DNA from 2 places in the Paenibacillus nicotianae genome. Region 2 is predicted to be linked to the other one. Evidence: riboswitches for the same ligand, from Rfam matches in the RefSeq annotation. Region 2 holds a riboswitch; the other holds the start of a gene.
What was found. A riboswitch is a leader RNA that binds a small molecule or an ion and turns the genes downstream of it on or off. The one in region 2 is predicted to bind FMN.
Positions count from the first base shown of each region.

Region 1: it holds a riboswitch for FMN, as region 2 does, so the genes downstream of both, ribD (bifunctional diaminohydroxyphosphoribosylaminopyrimidine deaminase/5-amino-6-(5-phosphoribosylamino)uracil reductase RibD) here and ACFSGI_RS14955 (DMT family transporter) in region 2, are expected to answer to the same signal.

Region 1 covers NZ_JBHUGF010000010.1:686,419-694,365, forward strand. Annotated here, with positions in the region: gene ACFSGI_RS07215 (peptidylprolyl isomerase) at 1-268, shown strand, start outside; gene ACFSGI_RS07220 (amidohydrolase) at 354-1,955, shown strand; gene ACFSGI_RS07225 (hypothetical protein) at 2,056-2,427, opposite strand; FMN riboswitch at 2,690-2,851, shown strand; gene ribD (bifunctional diaminohydroxyphosphoribosylaminopyrimidine deaminase/5-amino-6-(5-phosphoribosylamino)uracil reductase RibD) at 3,317-4,417, shown strand; gene ribE (riboflavin synthase) at 4,459-5,130, shown strand; gene ribB (3,4-dihydroxy-2-butanone-4-phosphate synthase) at 5,322-5,963, shown strand; gene ribH (6,7-dimethyl-8-ribityllumazine synthase) at 5,993-6,463, shown strand; gene ACFSGI_RS07250 (segregation and condensation protein A) at 6,768-7,562, shown strand; gene scpB (SMC-Scp complex subunit ScpB) at 7,531-7,947, shown strand, end outside.
Region 2 covers NZ_JBHUGF010000010.1:2,453,978-2,461,924, forward strand. Annotated here, with positions in the region: gene ACFSGI_RS14945 (extracellular solute-binding protein) at 1-325, opposite strand, end outside; gene ACFSGI_RS14950 (family 43 glycosylhydrolase) at 714-2,042, shown strand; gene ACFSGI_RS14955 (DMT family transporter) at 2,262-3,239, opposite strand; FMN riboswitch at 3,376-3,534, opposite strand; gene ACFSGI_RS14960 (hypothetical protein) at 3,923-4,219, shown strand; gene ACFSGI_RS14965 (hypothetical protein) at 4,303-5,175, opposite strand; gene ACFSGI_RS14970 (LysR substrate-binding domain-containing protein) at 5,349-6,224, opposite strand; gene ACFSGI_RS14975 (ABC transporter ATP-binding protein) at 6,442-7,425, shown strand; gene ACFSGI_RS14980 (ABC transporter substrate-binding protein) at 7,503-7,947, shown strand, end outside.

The sequences.
Region 1 (7,947 bases), 1.8 Mb from region 2:
AGGCGGATGCCCGAACGGTACTGGTACTGGCGGCCCAGGTTACACAATCAACTGCGAAATCAACCCGAACAAACACGAGCGCGGTTCTTTGGCTATGGCTCATGCAGGACGCAACACAGGCGGAAGCCAGTTCTACATCTGCTACCAACCACAACCACATTTGGATGGACAACATACAGTGTTTGGTAAAGTCGTTAAAGGTTTGGAATATGTTGATGCTCTTAAAGGTAGCGACAAAATGGAAACTGTTGCAGTTGTAGAAGCGTAAGCTTTTTTCAATCAACAGCAATAAGGGTCTGCATTTATAATGCAGGCTCTTTTTTTACTAAAAATATGCAAAAGGAGTGTAAAAAATGGCAGGAACATTATTCACACATGGAAAATTTGCATTTAGCCCTCATCTTCCAGCAGAAGCAGATGCGATTTACATAGAAAATGGAATCATTTCTGCGATTGGTACTACGCAAGATTTATCGTTACAGCTAGCAGGGAAAGATTACCGTCATGTGAATTGGGATGGGGCTTATGTATTGCCCGGGTTAGTCGATTCGCATATGCATTTATCTATGCATGGGATGAAGTTATCTATGCTTGATTTTTCAGACGTTACGTCCAAAGAAGAGATGATTCAATTGATTCGTCAGCGTGCCGAAGTTACACCGGCTGGGGAATGGATTGTCGGATTGAATTGGAATGAAAATAATTTTGATCCACCGATTCCACCATTGCGAACAGAACTAGACGAGATTACGACACAGCATCCTATCTACCTCACGAGAACATGTTTTCATGCTTTTTTAGGTAATAGTTTGGCTTTTGCCAAAGCAGGTGTTACCTCATCTTCACCTGATCCTGAAGCCGGTTCTTTTGGCAGGGATGAAGCTGGAGAGTTAAACGGATGGATTTATGAAGAAGCTTCAGCGGCTTTTACAGCGGTACAACCCGAACCCGATTATAACACCAAAAAAGAAGCGATTCGGCGTGCTTGTCAGGATGCACTTCGTTTAGGATTAACAGCATCTCATACCGAAGATTTACGGTTTTTGGGTAGTATAGAAACGATGTTACAGATTTATCGTGAATTGCATGCCGAAGGGTTACATTTCCGAACCCATCAGTTGATTTTTTATACTCATTTACAAGAAGCTCAAGCGTTGGGATTACGCGCAGGTGATGGAGATGAGTGGTTACGTATCGGTGCAGCTAAGTTGTTCTCTGATGGAGCGATTGGAGGACGTACAGCGCTATTACAACAACCGTATAGCGATGCACCTCATACACGCGGAATGGCGATTCATACAACAGCACAGTTACATGAAATTACATCGTATGCGCGTTCGCTAGGTTATCCGATTGCGGTACATGCGATCGGTGATGGCGCCGCAGACCTGACCTTATCGACGATGGAAGCACATCCGTTGCAAGGTATTTCACATTTGCCAGATCGATTTATTCATGCGCAGGTACTGGATCAACAACTGCTTGGACGAATGACGCAATTACCACTGATTGCAGATATCCAGCCACGTTTTGTCGCCAGTGATTTCCCCTGGGTAATGGAGCGTGTAGGTGCAGAGCGTACAGATTACTTATATGCCTGGAAAAAGTTAATGGATGCCGGTGTCATCTGTGCAGGTGGAAGCGATGCGCCGATTGAACCGCTCGACCCGATGCTCGGTATTCATGCCGCTGTTACCCGTCGCAGACCTTATGCGACAGAGCCAGCCGAAGGGTATTTACCACAGGAGCGACTTAGTATCGCAGAAGCTGTACATTTGTTTACAGTAGGTAGTGCACAAGCAGCAGGCGAAGAACAAGAGCGTGGCAGTATTCACGTAGGCAAAGCGGCTGATTTTACAGTGATCGATCGAGATATTACTACCGATTCCGAATCTTTATTACAAACTGCTATCCGTATGACCGTTGTTAATGGACAGGTCGCGTATCAAGCTTAAAAGGTAGTCTATACCTAGTCAGCATACAGATGTTAACAGCACTGATCTACCTTCTTTTGCAAATAGAAAAGAGGGTGGATTGGTGTTTTTTTGCACTTTTTTATGTATTGATAATGTGTTCATTCAGAAAATCTAAAAACTCTTGTTGCATCTTACCGAGTGGAATAATCTTTTTGAGCATCTGAAACCGCCATGTTTGTCCGTTACTTTGAAATGACCACGTTGAAGCGAGTGAAAGTCCTTTATTATAACGATGTTCTTGCATATCAGCCATAGATAACTCGACTTTATGTATGACTTTGGAAGAAAAGAAGTTAAGAAATAAAACTATTAATTTCTCCTCATTAAGTAATAATACTGCTTTGCTGGAATAGGCTGAAAAGTGTTGAGGTGTAGCATAACATACCTGCATACTTGGTTCTTGATAAGGTGCAGCCAATTTGTTGATTAATTTTTTGTTGATAAAAAACATCATAATCACCTTTCGATTAACATGATTTGATTCACACGATGGTAAGGATATTAGACTCAAAGCAATACCTCATCTAAAAAATAAAAAGTATATTTATTATACAACAGTATAGACAGTAGAGTCATGAAATCAGTTATCTATAGTATAACTAAAGATTATACAATGGTAGACAGCATATAGAAAAAGTTAGCTTTCTTGATTTTTACGTGTATGGATGATATGATTTCAGCATCACAGCAAAATCGTGATCACAACTTTATAATTTATCCTTCGGGGCGGGGCGAAATTCCCCACCGGCGGTGTTGAGATCAAGACAAAATCTGATCTCTAAGTCCGTGACCCGGCTATGTGTGTAACAACCATAGACGGTGGATCTGGTGAGAATCCAGAGCCGACAGTATAGTCTGGATGGGAGAGGGATACAGAGGTCGCTTGCACAGCGATCTCTGACTGAAAGTGCACTTATTTGAGTGTATAGTTTACTATTTTTATGAAGCAAGATACCTTATCGTTATAGGTTTCTTTGGCATATAAATAGTGTCTATACGTAGCACATATGTAAAAATTGGATTAGTAGATCAACTGAAGCCAATAGTAGGTATACAGTCTTTGTGCTGTAGATTTACAGACATATGAGCACTCGATTATATAGGTACATTATATTCTTACTCCTATACATTTATGTAAAGCCCTGTAAACATTCGGATACAATTCCGGTTTACAGGGCTTTTTGCTTGTCATTATATCGTGATACACTTTATAATTTAGTTATTAAATTATGAATAGTAACTAAATATGATGATACTACGATCAAACTCGTAACAGCACTCTGATCAATCTCAAAGGATGCAGTTATGAATTTTTTATGGTGTCAAAGGAGCCCTGAATAATGAACGTAATCAATGATGAATTTTATATGACACTAGCACTGGATTTAGCAGAAAAAGCTCAAGGGCAGACAGATATTAATCCTGTGGTTGGTTGTGTTGTTGTAAAAGATGGCAGAATCGTAGGAATGGGTGCACATTTACAACGAGGAACCGGACATGCTGAAGTACACGCACTCAATATGGCAGGAGATCAAGCAGAAGGCGCTACAGCATATGTGACGCTAGAACCATGCAGTCATTATGGCAAAACGCCACCTTGTAGTGATCGCCTGATCAAAGAAAAAGTAAAACGGGTCGTTGTTGCCGCAGTAGACCCTAATCCACAAGTAGCTGGCTCAGGCATCGAAAAGTTACGCAGTCATGGGATTGAAGTCGTTACCGGTGTACTGGCTAAGCGATCAGAACGACTTAACGAGACATTTAATAAATATATTACAACAGGGCTTCCTTTTGTGACTCTCAAAACAGCCAGTACCTTAGATGGTCGTCTAGCTTCTCGTACCGGTGATAGTAAGTGGATTTCCAATAGTGATGCTCGCGCTATCGTTCATACGATGCGTCATCGTCATCAAGGCATTATGGTAGGCATTGGTACCGTATTGGCAGACGATCCTGAGCTGACTACACGTACAGAAGTACCTGGCGTTCATCCTACTCGTATTGTGATTGACTCGCAACTACGTATTCCAGATACAGCCAAATTATTAAATACAGATGTAGCGCCTACGATTATTGTGACCACATATCAAGCCAATCGAGATCGTATCCATGAACTGCAAGAACGTGGTATCACCGTTATTATCTGTGGGAGCGGGCCGTATGTAGACCTTCCATTTGCGATGAAAAAGCTTGGTGAACTGGAGATTTCTTCGATTTTGTTAGAAGGTGGCGGAACGCTGAACGGTTCGATGCTTGAAGCAGGACTGATCGATCGCATCACTTTATTTTTTGCTCCCAAAATTATCGGTGGTACATTATCAACATTTGCTTTCGATGGATTTGAAAAAATGAATCAAGCTGTAATACTAGATGAAATCGAAATTGAGACATTAGATGACAATATTTATATCAGTGGATTACCACGTTATCATCATCTTTAATATTTAAGTAGCAGACCATCTCGATAGAAAGGAGGATGTCTATGTTTACCGGACTGATCGAAGAAATAGGTACACTCAGACAAAATGGACGACGCGGTGAAACGATGGTACTTGGTATTCAAGCATCACGTATCATGGACGGACTTCAGATCGGAGATAGTGTGTCATGCAACGGGGTATGCTTAACAGTGACGACGATAGCCGATTCTTTATTTACAGTAGATGTGATGCCAGAAACGTATCGTTCTTCCAGTCTCAAGGAATTGAAAACAGGTAGCCCTATTAACTTAGAGCGGGCAATGATAGCCAACGGACGCTTCGGAGGACATATCGTACAGGGTCATGTCGATGGTACAGCACATATTGAACAGATACAGAGCAACCAGAATGCTGTGATTTTCCAGATAGCTCCAACCGATCATGATCTATTTCGTTACATTATTCCGAAAGGGTCTATCACTGTCGATGGCATCAGCTTAACAGTGGTATCGGTAACGAACACTTCATTCACGATCTCTATCATTCCACATACACTCAAAGAAACAGTGCTTGCTTATCGTAAAGCAGGCGACATGGTCAATATTGAATGTGATGTGCTTGGTAAGTATGTAGAGCATTTACTACAATACCAATCCAATACAGCGAATGATGCAATCAGTCAGAAAAAGCCATCAATCACCAGCCAATTTTTGCAGGAAAATGGATATATGTAAGCGCTTGGCACCATAAGCGCGACAAAGTTCAATAAAAAAATGATTTTTGCAAAGCAAAATATCTTACAGCAAGCGCTTGGCGCCATAAGCGCGACAAAGTTCAATAAAAAAAGATTTTTGCAAAGCAAAATATCTTACAGCAAGCACTTGGCAGTAAAAGTGCGACAAAGTTCAAGAAGGAGGTTATACCGATGAATCATGAATCTACCAACTTACATTCTATCGAAGAAGCGTTAGCTGATCTAAAGCAAGGAAAAGTGATTATCGTGGTTGATGATGAAGATCGGGAAAATGAAGGCGACTTTATCGCTTTGGCAGATCGTGCTACACCTGAAGTGATCAACTTTATGGTTACAGAAGGTCGTGGTCTGGTATGTGCTCCTATCACCAGTCAGCGTGCTACCGAGCTAGAACTGATTCCGATGGTAGCCCAGAATACGGATTATCATGGTACAGCGTTTACTGTATCAGTTGATCATATCAGCACTTCTACAGGCATCTCTGCACAGGAGAGATCAATGACAGTAATCGGTCTTACTGATCCAGAAGCTACGGCAGCTCATTTTCGTCGGCCGGGTCATATGTTTCCATTGATCGCAAGTGAAGGCGGTGTACGCCAACGTCCAGGTCACACAGAAGCGGCTATCGATTTGGCTCGCTTATGTGATGCTCCACCTGCTGGCGTGATCTGTGAAATTATGAATACCGACGGCACAATGGCACGTTTGCCTGAATTACAGAAGATCGCAGTACAGCATGAGCTCAAATTGATCAGTATTCAAGCTTTGATTGCTTATTTGGAGCAAACGTCTCCGACCCTGAATACCAACTAAACTAATCTACCGAAAAGAGGATGAACACTATGGCTAATATTTTTGAAGGACATTTAATCGCGCAGGATCTTAAATTTGGTATCGTTGTTGGACGTTTTAATGAATTTATCACCACAAAATTGTTAGGTGGCGCACTGGATGCACTCAAACGTCATGGTACGGCTGAACATGATATTGATGTAGCATGGGTGCCTGGAGCATTTGAAATTCCTTTAGTTGCACAAAAAATGGCGGAAAGCGGAAAATATGATGCGGTGATCACACTAGGGACTGTTATTCGTGGCTCTACGACTCATTATGATTATGTATGTAATGAAGTAGCCAAAGGCGTATCTGCAATTAATTTGAAAACAGGCGTGCCTGTTATTTTCGGTATTGTAACGACGGAAAGTATTGAGCAAGCGATAGAACGCGCAGGAACCAAAGCAGGTAACAAAGGTTGGGATTCCGCTAATGCAGCAATCGAAATGGCGAACTTAACCAAAATGATGAAATTATAATTCCAGTGTGTCAATAATGGATAACATATATGCTTGAGTCTGAATGAATCGTTGAGCTGTGTTATTGATATTGTACGGATTGATCTTTTATCATAAAAGATTCTCTTCTAGCTATGAATTGTATCGTTTTTACAGTAAATTCTATATGTTATCTCTAGTATATTTATCGTATGATAATCAAATAGAAAGTGAAAAAAAGGGCAGAAACAGGAATTGCCCTTTTTTTGCTGAATATATACTGTGAAAAGTGCGCGATTAAGATACAATAAGAGATGAGAATCTATTGATTAAGAGGAGTGGTCCAGTGACGACTGTACTGTACAAACTGGAAACGTTTGAAGGGCCGCTCGATTTGTTGCTTCATTTAATTGATGAATCTGAAATTAATATCCAGGATATTCCGATCAGCAAAATTACAGATCAATATCTGGAATATCTTCATAGCATGAAAGAATTGGAACTTGAAGTGACCAGTGAATTTCTAGTGATGGCAGCGACATTATTGTCGATCAAAAGCAAATTGCTATTGCCACGTCCGCCTGTGATGGAGATGGATGATTTTGATTATTATGAGGAAGACGATCTGGACCCGCGTGCAGAGTTGGTACGCAAGCTGGTGGAATACCGCAAGTACAAAGGAATTGCTGTACATTTGCGAGAAATGGAAACCGAGCGTAGTCTGATTTTTACAAAAGAACCGGAAGACTTGACCCCTTTTATGCCGAAAGACGATGTGAATCCAGTAGAAGGATTGCATACGATCGATTTGATGGAGGCTTTTCGTAAAGCGCTTCGTAAAGTCGTACGTCGTACACAGGTGACCCGGATTCAGCGTGATGAGATTTCGGTAAAGGATCGGATACGTGAAGTGTCTACCCGGTTTCAAGGGTTAGGAAAAGGAGAAAGCTTGCTGTTTTCCAAACTGCTACACCAGGAAATGTATCGTCATGAGATCGTGGTGACTTTTTTGGCTGTGCTGGAATTAATGAAAATGAAGCAAATTTCCTGCTACCAAAGCCGGCTTTTTGACGATATCGTGATGGAGTGGAGAGGTGAAATAAGTAACAATGAAGTCCCAGAAATTGAAGTCGATTATTGAAGGTATGTTATTTCTGGCTGGAGAAGAAGGATTGAATGCGAAGCAGATTTCGGAAGTAACCGATCAACCGGTACAAACGGTACAGATCGCTATCGAAGAACTACAAGCCGATCTGAAGAAAGCAAAACGTGGAATTCAGGTGGTGAATATCGCAGGTGGTTATCAGTTATCTACGATACGTGCTCATGCTGAATATTATGAGCGATTGGCATACTCACCTTCCCGTTCTTCGTTATCTCAAGCAGCACTCGAAACATTGTCGATTGTAGCTTACCGCCAGCCAATTACACGCATCGAGATTGAAGAGATTCGTGGTGTCAAATCCGAACGTGCTATTTACACATTAGTAAATAAAGATTTGATTCAAGAAACAGGACGAGCTGAA
Region 2 (7,947 bases):
ATTGAGCGAACATTGACGCATGTATGATCGCTACATCCGGCGCTTCTTCTGTAACGATAGCTGTTGATAATTTGGTATAGTAATCATCTGATTTATTATTTTTCATCGTCACAACAATATGATCGGTATTTTCCTGATTGTAACGTTGTACCAGTTCATTCATAAAAGAAATATCACCACCACTAAAAGGTGTCCAAAATGAGATTTGAATAGGATCAGTAGTCGATAAATTAGCTATTGACTGCGAATGAGAACGATCACCAACTAACGATGTTATCCCTCCACGCGCTATCCCATAACTAATGATCCCGATGATCAATATCACAACAAGCCAAACATATAATTTTAGCCTAGTCACAGGCAACCTATACCGCTTGATCCATCTCACCATATAACCCAACCTCACTTTGTAAATGTACTCCATCCTAAAGCCAAATAACGCATATGAATTACGCCTAATGTACCTGTTTGCTCCCAAAGTGTAAACGGTTAAACTCTTTATTCAGACGCTCACGTTCATATCTCCAATAGAATGTCTATCCATCCAAAATATCGTCCTGTTCCCCGACATTATTCTGCGTTACAGTTCGTATTGTAAGCGTTATCTATTCACTATATTAAAAGGAGCTGAATCAATGAAACGTTATCGCTTGATCATCAAAGGAGGAGTTTTATTTTTGCTATTCACTTTGCTTATGAGCACCGGTATCAGTATGGCTTCTGCGGCATCTGTACAAAAACAGTTTTACAATGTCATTATGCAAGATGGTGCAGATCCGTGGATGTATAAGCATACTGATGGATTCTATTATTTCACAAAAACGACAGGTAACAATGTCACGATCTGGAAATCTTCTACATTAACCGGTATTGATGCTGCTGAAAAGCGTGAAATTACAACAGGCGGACAAAATGTATGGGCACCAGAAATTCATTTTCTTAATGGAGCATGGTACATTTACTATGCTAAAGACGACGGCGATAATGCGAATCATCGTATGTATGTGATGCAGAATACCAGTAGTAACCCGATGCAAGGGACATGGGTAGACAAAGGTCAGATCACAGATACAACCAACCGCTGGGCAATCGATGGTACTCCATTAGCGGTGAATGGACAATTGTATTTTATCTGGTCAGGCTGGGAAGGAACAGACAATGTTAGACAAAATTTATATATCGCTCATATGAGTAATCCCTGGACAATCGATTCAGCGCGTGTTGAGATCGCTCGTCCTACGTATGGATGGGAGACTAATCACCAACCGAATGTCAACGAAGGCCCTCAAGTGGTAATCAAAAACGATAAAATTAATCTGATCTATTCTGCTAGCGGAAGCTGGACGAATGATTATGCTTTGGGATTAATTACAGCACAGACGAACAGCAATTTGTTAAGTCCTTCGGCTTGGAGTAAACGTGCTCAACCTGTATTTGCTTCTGCTAATGGAGTGTATGGCCCGGGTCATGCTTCGTTTACTACATCTCCTGACGGCAAAGAAGATTGGATTGTGTATCATTCTGCCAAATTCAACAATGCAGGTTGGAACCGGGAAATTCGTACACAGAAATTTAGCTGGAATACAGATAATACTCCTCAATTCGGTCAACCGCTCAATCCAAATACACAGATAGCTATTCCATCTGGTGAACCGGATCGCACCCGTTATGAAGGTGAACAAGGAACTTTTGGCGGGGCGGCTTATGCTTCCTCAAGCCCAAATGGTTCAGGACTGTCAAAAGCAGGTCATATCGATACTACAGGCAGTTATGTACAATATTCGGTGAATGTTCCTACAACAGGAACATATATGTTGGCTGCGCGTACAGGCAATGGAACAGACGGACTGGATTGGTCTACACTGCGCCTTTCTGTAGATAGCAATAATGCAACAGACTTTTTTATTACTAATAAAGGTTGGGAAAATTGGGGATTATCGACGCAACGTCTATCTTTGACAGCAGGTAATCATACGATTCGATTTAGCAAAGGAAGTGGGTATGGAGAGTTAGACTTTTTTGATCTGGTACCGATTAAATAAGTAGAATCAGCGTTCTGAATGAGGATAAAGAATTACTAAATATTCGATATTCTATGGAATTAATATCTTTATCTTATACAGACTAAAAAAACCCTGTCTACTAAGCGAGATTGCGCTAGGTAGACAGGATTTTTATTTTTATTAAAAAGTACGATTTATAAGTGAGTGACACTATACTTTCTTTGTATAAAAGAACCTATGATGATACAAAAGAGCTTATTATGCAGAAGGAACAGCTGTTTTGGCATCAGACGGTTGTTGACGTCTGGAAATAAAGAATAATGCGACCCAGATTAACAAAAAGCCGACCAGTTGAGCCCATGTCAATAATTGTCCGAATACGATCCAGTTAATCACAACACCGACTAATGGAAAGCTCAACTCTGCTAATGTAGCTACAGAAGCTTTTGTTGTCGACAATCCTTTGTAATACATTAATAGACTTAGCAAGCCCGGCAACAATGCTTGACCTAGCAAATTCAGAGATACTGCTGCGATACCACCGGAATCAGCAGATAAGCTCCATGCTGCACCTTCATGCCATGTTAAAACAAGCAATAATGGTAAAGCCATAATAAAGCGTAATGAAGTAACCGTTTCATATTTCATCTGACCGACCATTAAGCGTCCCATAACAGTTGATCCACCCCATAGTGCAGCCGCACCTAGAGCAAATAGACTACCAACCTGTACAAATTCACTCATATGACCAATCGGAATAGCGAATCCAAAGGTTAAGATATACGTTCCTACTAATGCTAAAGCAAACAACCAACCAAATCCACGCGGTAATACTTCTTTTAAAATGATACGAGCTAACACAATCGCGAAGATTGGTTGTAATTTCTGTAATAACAAGACTGCATTGAGATTACCATGAGCCAGTCCCATCGTGAATAAAATCGTAGCAATCGCCGATCCGCCCCATGATAAGAACAATAAGGCTCCGATATGGCGCATTTTCAAACCTTTTAATTCAGCTCGATTCACCCATAAAACAGGCGCCGCCGCTAGAAAAACAATCAAATGCTCCAACAATACCAATTGGGTTGAAGTCATTGTTTTGAGTAAAATAATTCGGAACAGTGGATCAACGCCCCATAACGCCGCTCCTACAAAAACGAGCCAAAATCCACTTTTAATATGACGCTGTCTAGCTGATGATGCTGTTTTGATGTTATAACTTGCATTTTCCATGATTCAAACTCCCTACGTGATTAGAATTTGAATATGAGATCTCATACGGAAAGCCCCCGTTATCAACGTACAATAAACGGGGGCTTGATCAAATAAACGTGCAACTGTATTTTACAATACACTGGCATGTTTATCGGTTGATCTTCTCCCATCCGGACTGTACCGTCGGCTCTGGATTCTCACCAGATCAGTCATTCCTCTATAAAACAGAAAAATGAGTCGCGGGCTACCATTTTTTCACTTGTAAAAAATGTTCACCGCCGGTCGGGAATTGCACCCTACCCCGAAGATCTCTATTCGATTTTGGTTTATTAGTATAAATAAGCTACTCTCATGTTTAACCATGAAAATAAGATTTGAAAACTTTCTTGTATCAAACATTCAATATATCTCATTATAAAGATACTTTTAGTAACTTGCAATAGTTTCGTACAAATAAATAGTTTGCAATATATTTAAAACTTTAATTCCGATCGATTAACTATACTATACAATAATTAAAATGAATGTCTAGTATCTATCGAATGTTTCTATAGATCGATTGATTTTGCAAATAAATATAACATCTCTTCCTAATTTTATTCATATTACTCTATTGTCACATATCTGTAACAGTTGTATAATCATAGAGGCTTTACATCTTTACACAATATTTAGTACATAACTGAGAGGGGTAGAAAAATTTGGATTACAATTCACAAAACACTGGTTACCCGCCTGCGCAGCCGGATGCACCGACTTCCATCATCAGCGTTAAAGAATGGATGCTTACACTTTTGTTGCTTTTCATTCCTATCGTCAATTTAGTCATGTTATTTGTATGGGCTTTCGGTGGAGATACTCACCCTACCAAAGCTAACTATGCAAAAGCAGGTCTTTTATGGGCTGCCATCATTATCGTTATCTACATTATTATCTTTATTGTTTTTGGTGCAGCATTCTTCGCAAGTGTTAACAATATGGAACGTAGCGGATACTAATACGCCCGAGCAACATAGTTTAACAAAAAAGAAGCACCTCGCAGGGTGCTTCTTTTTATTGTCTATTTTCAATCAGCATACTTTTAATAGCGATCTAACACCAATTGTGTTTTTAGTGAATCTTGTGGTACTAGCCAACCTTCTTGCTTCAAATAGTTCATCAATTGTTGACGATCTGTTGCAGCGGTGTTGTAATCATCCGTTTTGAACGAAATCTCAATTACAGGCTCAGTACCTGTACCAGAAGCATTACGAATCGGCCAAATTTCTACATCTACATCGATTCCGTTCCATGTTCCTTCATATTTACTAGCCATCACCGGGCCATAAGCACGCGATGCTTTCAACTGCTTTTCACCCCAGCTTGATCCATCTTTCCATTTTTTCAATTTACCTGGAAGATTATCGACAAGTAGAGACAATGCTTTACTATCCGCAGGCAATGTTGCGCCTGACGTGGTTGCTTTTGATTTTTTATCATTAGAAAGACTTAATGTCTGCTTGCTGTATCCCCAATCGACTTCTGCTTCATAGTTAGTATCAGAAGCATCGAATCCTTGTTGATTAGCAAGGGTTAGTGCTGCATCAATATCTCCATTTGAAATACTGTAACGCTTTTTATACGTCATTTCAAAATTATCTTTATCTTCTTTTTTGCGAAAACGTACATTCCAGCCTTCGCTATCCAATTGCTTATCGCTTGTATCGAAATACTCTACAGCAATTTTTTGCGCTTTGGCAGGTAGATCAAACGCATCTTGTACATCAGATTGAATCGTCAGGTCGCTGTTCAGAATATCATCATCCAGCATAAATTTAACCTCATACGTTGGTGTGAGATTAGCGGCTTTGGCATCAACAACAGATGTAGATTGTGGAATATACAACCCTGCGAACAACACACTGCTTAACAATACCAATGGAGCTTTTTTACCTAATTTCAATCCTAAACTCATTTGCACATTCTCCCCTGTCTGTGGAATATCATTTGACTACTATTCCAATGTAACAGTGAACAATGATAGCGGAATCAACATACATAAATGATTTCGTAAAACATATCTATACTTTCTGTATGCTATTCATCATTTTTTCGATAGCAATCATCTACAGGTAATCAAATATCGATTTAACCAAAAGATTTCACAAACTGATGAATAAGCCCTGAATAATGACGTTGGCTATTGTATACATAATAGATGTAACGATGAAATGGAGTATTTGGTAACGGTCGCATATGAAGTAGACCTTGTTGCACTTCTTCTTCAACAGCCATTTTGGATAAAAAAGAAACATACTCGCCCAACATGACTGACTTTTTAATCGCTTCTGGTGAATCCAGTTCCATATATTGTTCTGACCATACTCCTACACTGCTCATCCAACGATCACTCAATTGACGGGTACTTGATTCGCTTCCATGCAAAACAAATCGACTTTGACGAAGCGTATCTATATGCAATTCTTCATAGTCTGCTAAGCGATGATTCGGTGCAAAAATAGCAACCATTTCATCTTCATCTACCAATCCTTTGACTAATGAAGGATGTTCAAAAGATTCTGTCAGCATAATACCTAGATCAATTTCATGATTGATCAACATTTCACGAATTACAGGTGAAGGTTTAACGGCAATCGAAATACTCACGCCTGGATAAGTGCGACTAAACCTATTAATAATAGAAGGTAATAAATAAGTAGCCGGTACATAACTCGCTCCGATACGCAGATTACCACGTTCCAAAGCACCAAATTCTTGCACTACTCTTCTGGACTCTGCTGCCAAAGCATTAATTTTGATCGCATAATGGAGTAACGCTTTGCCCGGTTCTTTGAGCATCACTTTGCCCCCTCTAGATTCAAACAAAGCAACTCCCATTTCTTTTTCCAAACTTTTCATATGAAATGTAACTGTAGGCTGTTTGAGCCCTAACTCGTCTGCGACTGCTGTAATTTTGTGATGACGATCTAATAATTCTACAATTTGTAATTTGATCAAATTCATCGACTAACCCCCTGTAACTGCTTTTCTTTCACCGTACCATAGAAACATTCGATGATTGTCAAAAGGAACACACTAAAAACTTAATGTTGCGTTTACATTCCCCACATACCCCGTACAAATTGAGCAGATATACTACGTATAGAAAGTAGTTCAAGGCAGTAAGTATCCATTATCATACATGCCAATGAACAAGCGTCAAAGATAGGTGGAATACACAATGACAGCATTAACGATTCAAGGCATCAGCAAATCTTTTGATGGTGTACAAGCTTTACAAGCGACTGATCTGGTTATCGCTTCTGGCAAATTCACTACATTACTAGGCCCTTCCGGTTGTGGGAAAACAACATTGTTACGCATGATCGCAGGATTGGAGACACCTGATCAAGGAGAATTACGAATAGCCAACGATATTCTGTACTCTTCTACGCAACGTAAAAATGTACCTCCGCATCGCCGGGGATTTGGGATGGTATTTCAAGAATTTGCACTGTGGCCGCATTTAACTGTTTTTGAAAATGTAGCGTTTAGTCTACGAGCTTCCGGTCAGAAAAAAGATATTCAAGCGCGCGTACTGACTGCACTGGAACAAGTTCGTTTGCAAGGGATGGAACAACGTTACCCCCATCAACTTTCTGGTGGACAACAACAACGTGTCGCTTTTGCTAGAGCAATCGTGATGCAACCCCGGTTAATCTTATTCGATGAACCTTTGAGTGCATTAGATGCGATTCTACGTGATGAAATGCGAACCGAATTAATGAATCTGGTACAGCAATTAGGAGTTACTGCTCTCTATGTGACTCATGATCAGACCGAAGCGATGGCAATGTCAGATGAGATTATCGTGATGCAGTCAGGATCTATTTTGCAACGTGGAACACCGGAACAAATTTACAGACAGCCTTCTCATCCATTTGTAGCTCGGTTTATTGGTCATTCCAACTGGATCGATCAAGGACATCAGATGGTTCGTCCCGAGCATATCCGCTGGCACAGCAATCATTCTCCTGACGAACATATACATACTGGAATGATACAGCAAGTCAGCTATATGGGTGATCGTTATGAGATTCAACTCGATATGGGCGAAGAACGTCTATGGACTGCTTATCAAGATGAGCGAATGACTGTTGGTGAGCAAGTCACGATTTATATTTCAGCACACCATGTTCATACACTGAACCCCGTCCCTGTTTAACTGTTGATCTTTATCCACTTTTATAAGCTAGCGTTTTAATTTAAATATGGATTCAACCACTTTAGGAGGAATAAATAATGAAATGGAATCAATTGTGGCAAAAAGGAAGTTTACTTGCTTTGACAGCAATCTTAGGAACAACACTGGCAGGTTGTAGTACTTCTACAGGTGCATCCGGTTCGGCACAATCACCAACCAAAGATGCAGGCACACTTGTTGTCTACAGCGCAGGCCCTGAAGGATTAGCCAAAAAAATTCAAGCTGGTTTTGAAGCAAAAACAGGCATTAAAGTAGAAATGTTCCAGGGCACAACAGGCAAAATACTGTCTCGTATGGAAGCTGAAAAATCCAATCCTGTAGTTGATGTGGTTGTTCTCGCTTCTCTGCCATCGATGCAAGCACTAGCCAAAGAAGATATGACACTGGCTTATCCAGAAGCAGCTAATCACGATAAATTAGTGAAAGACTGGTCAGATACAGACGGCAAATATTTTAGCTATAGTGCATCTGCATTAGGTATTG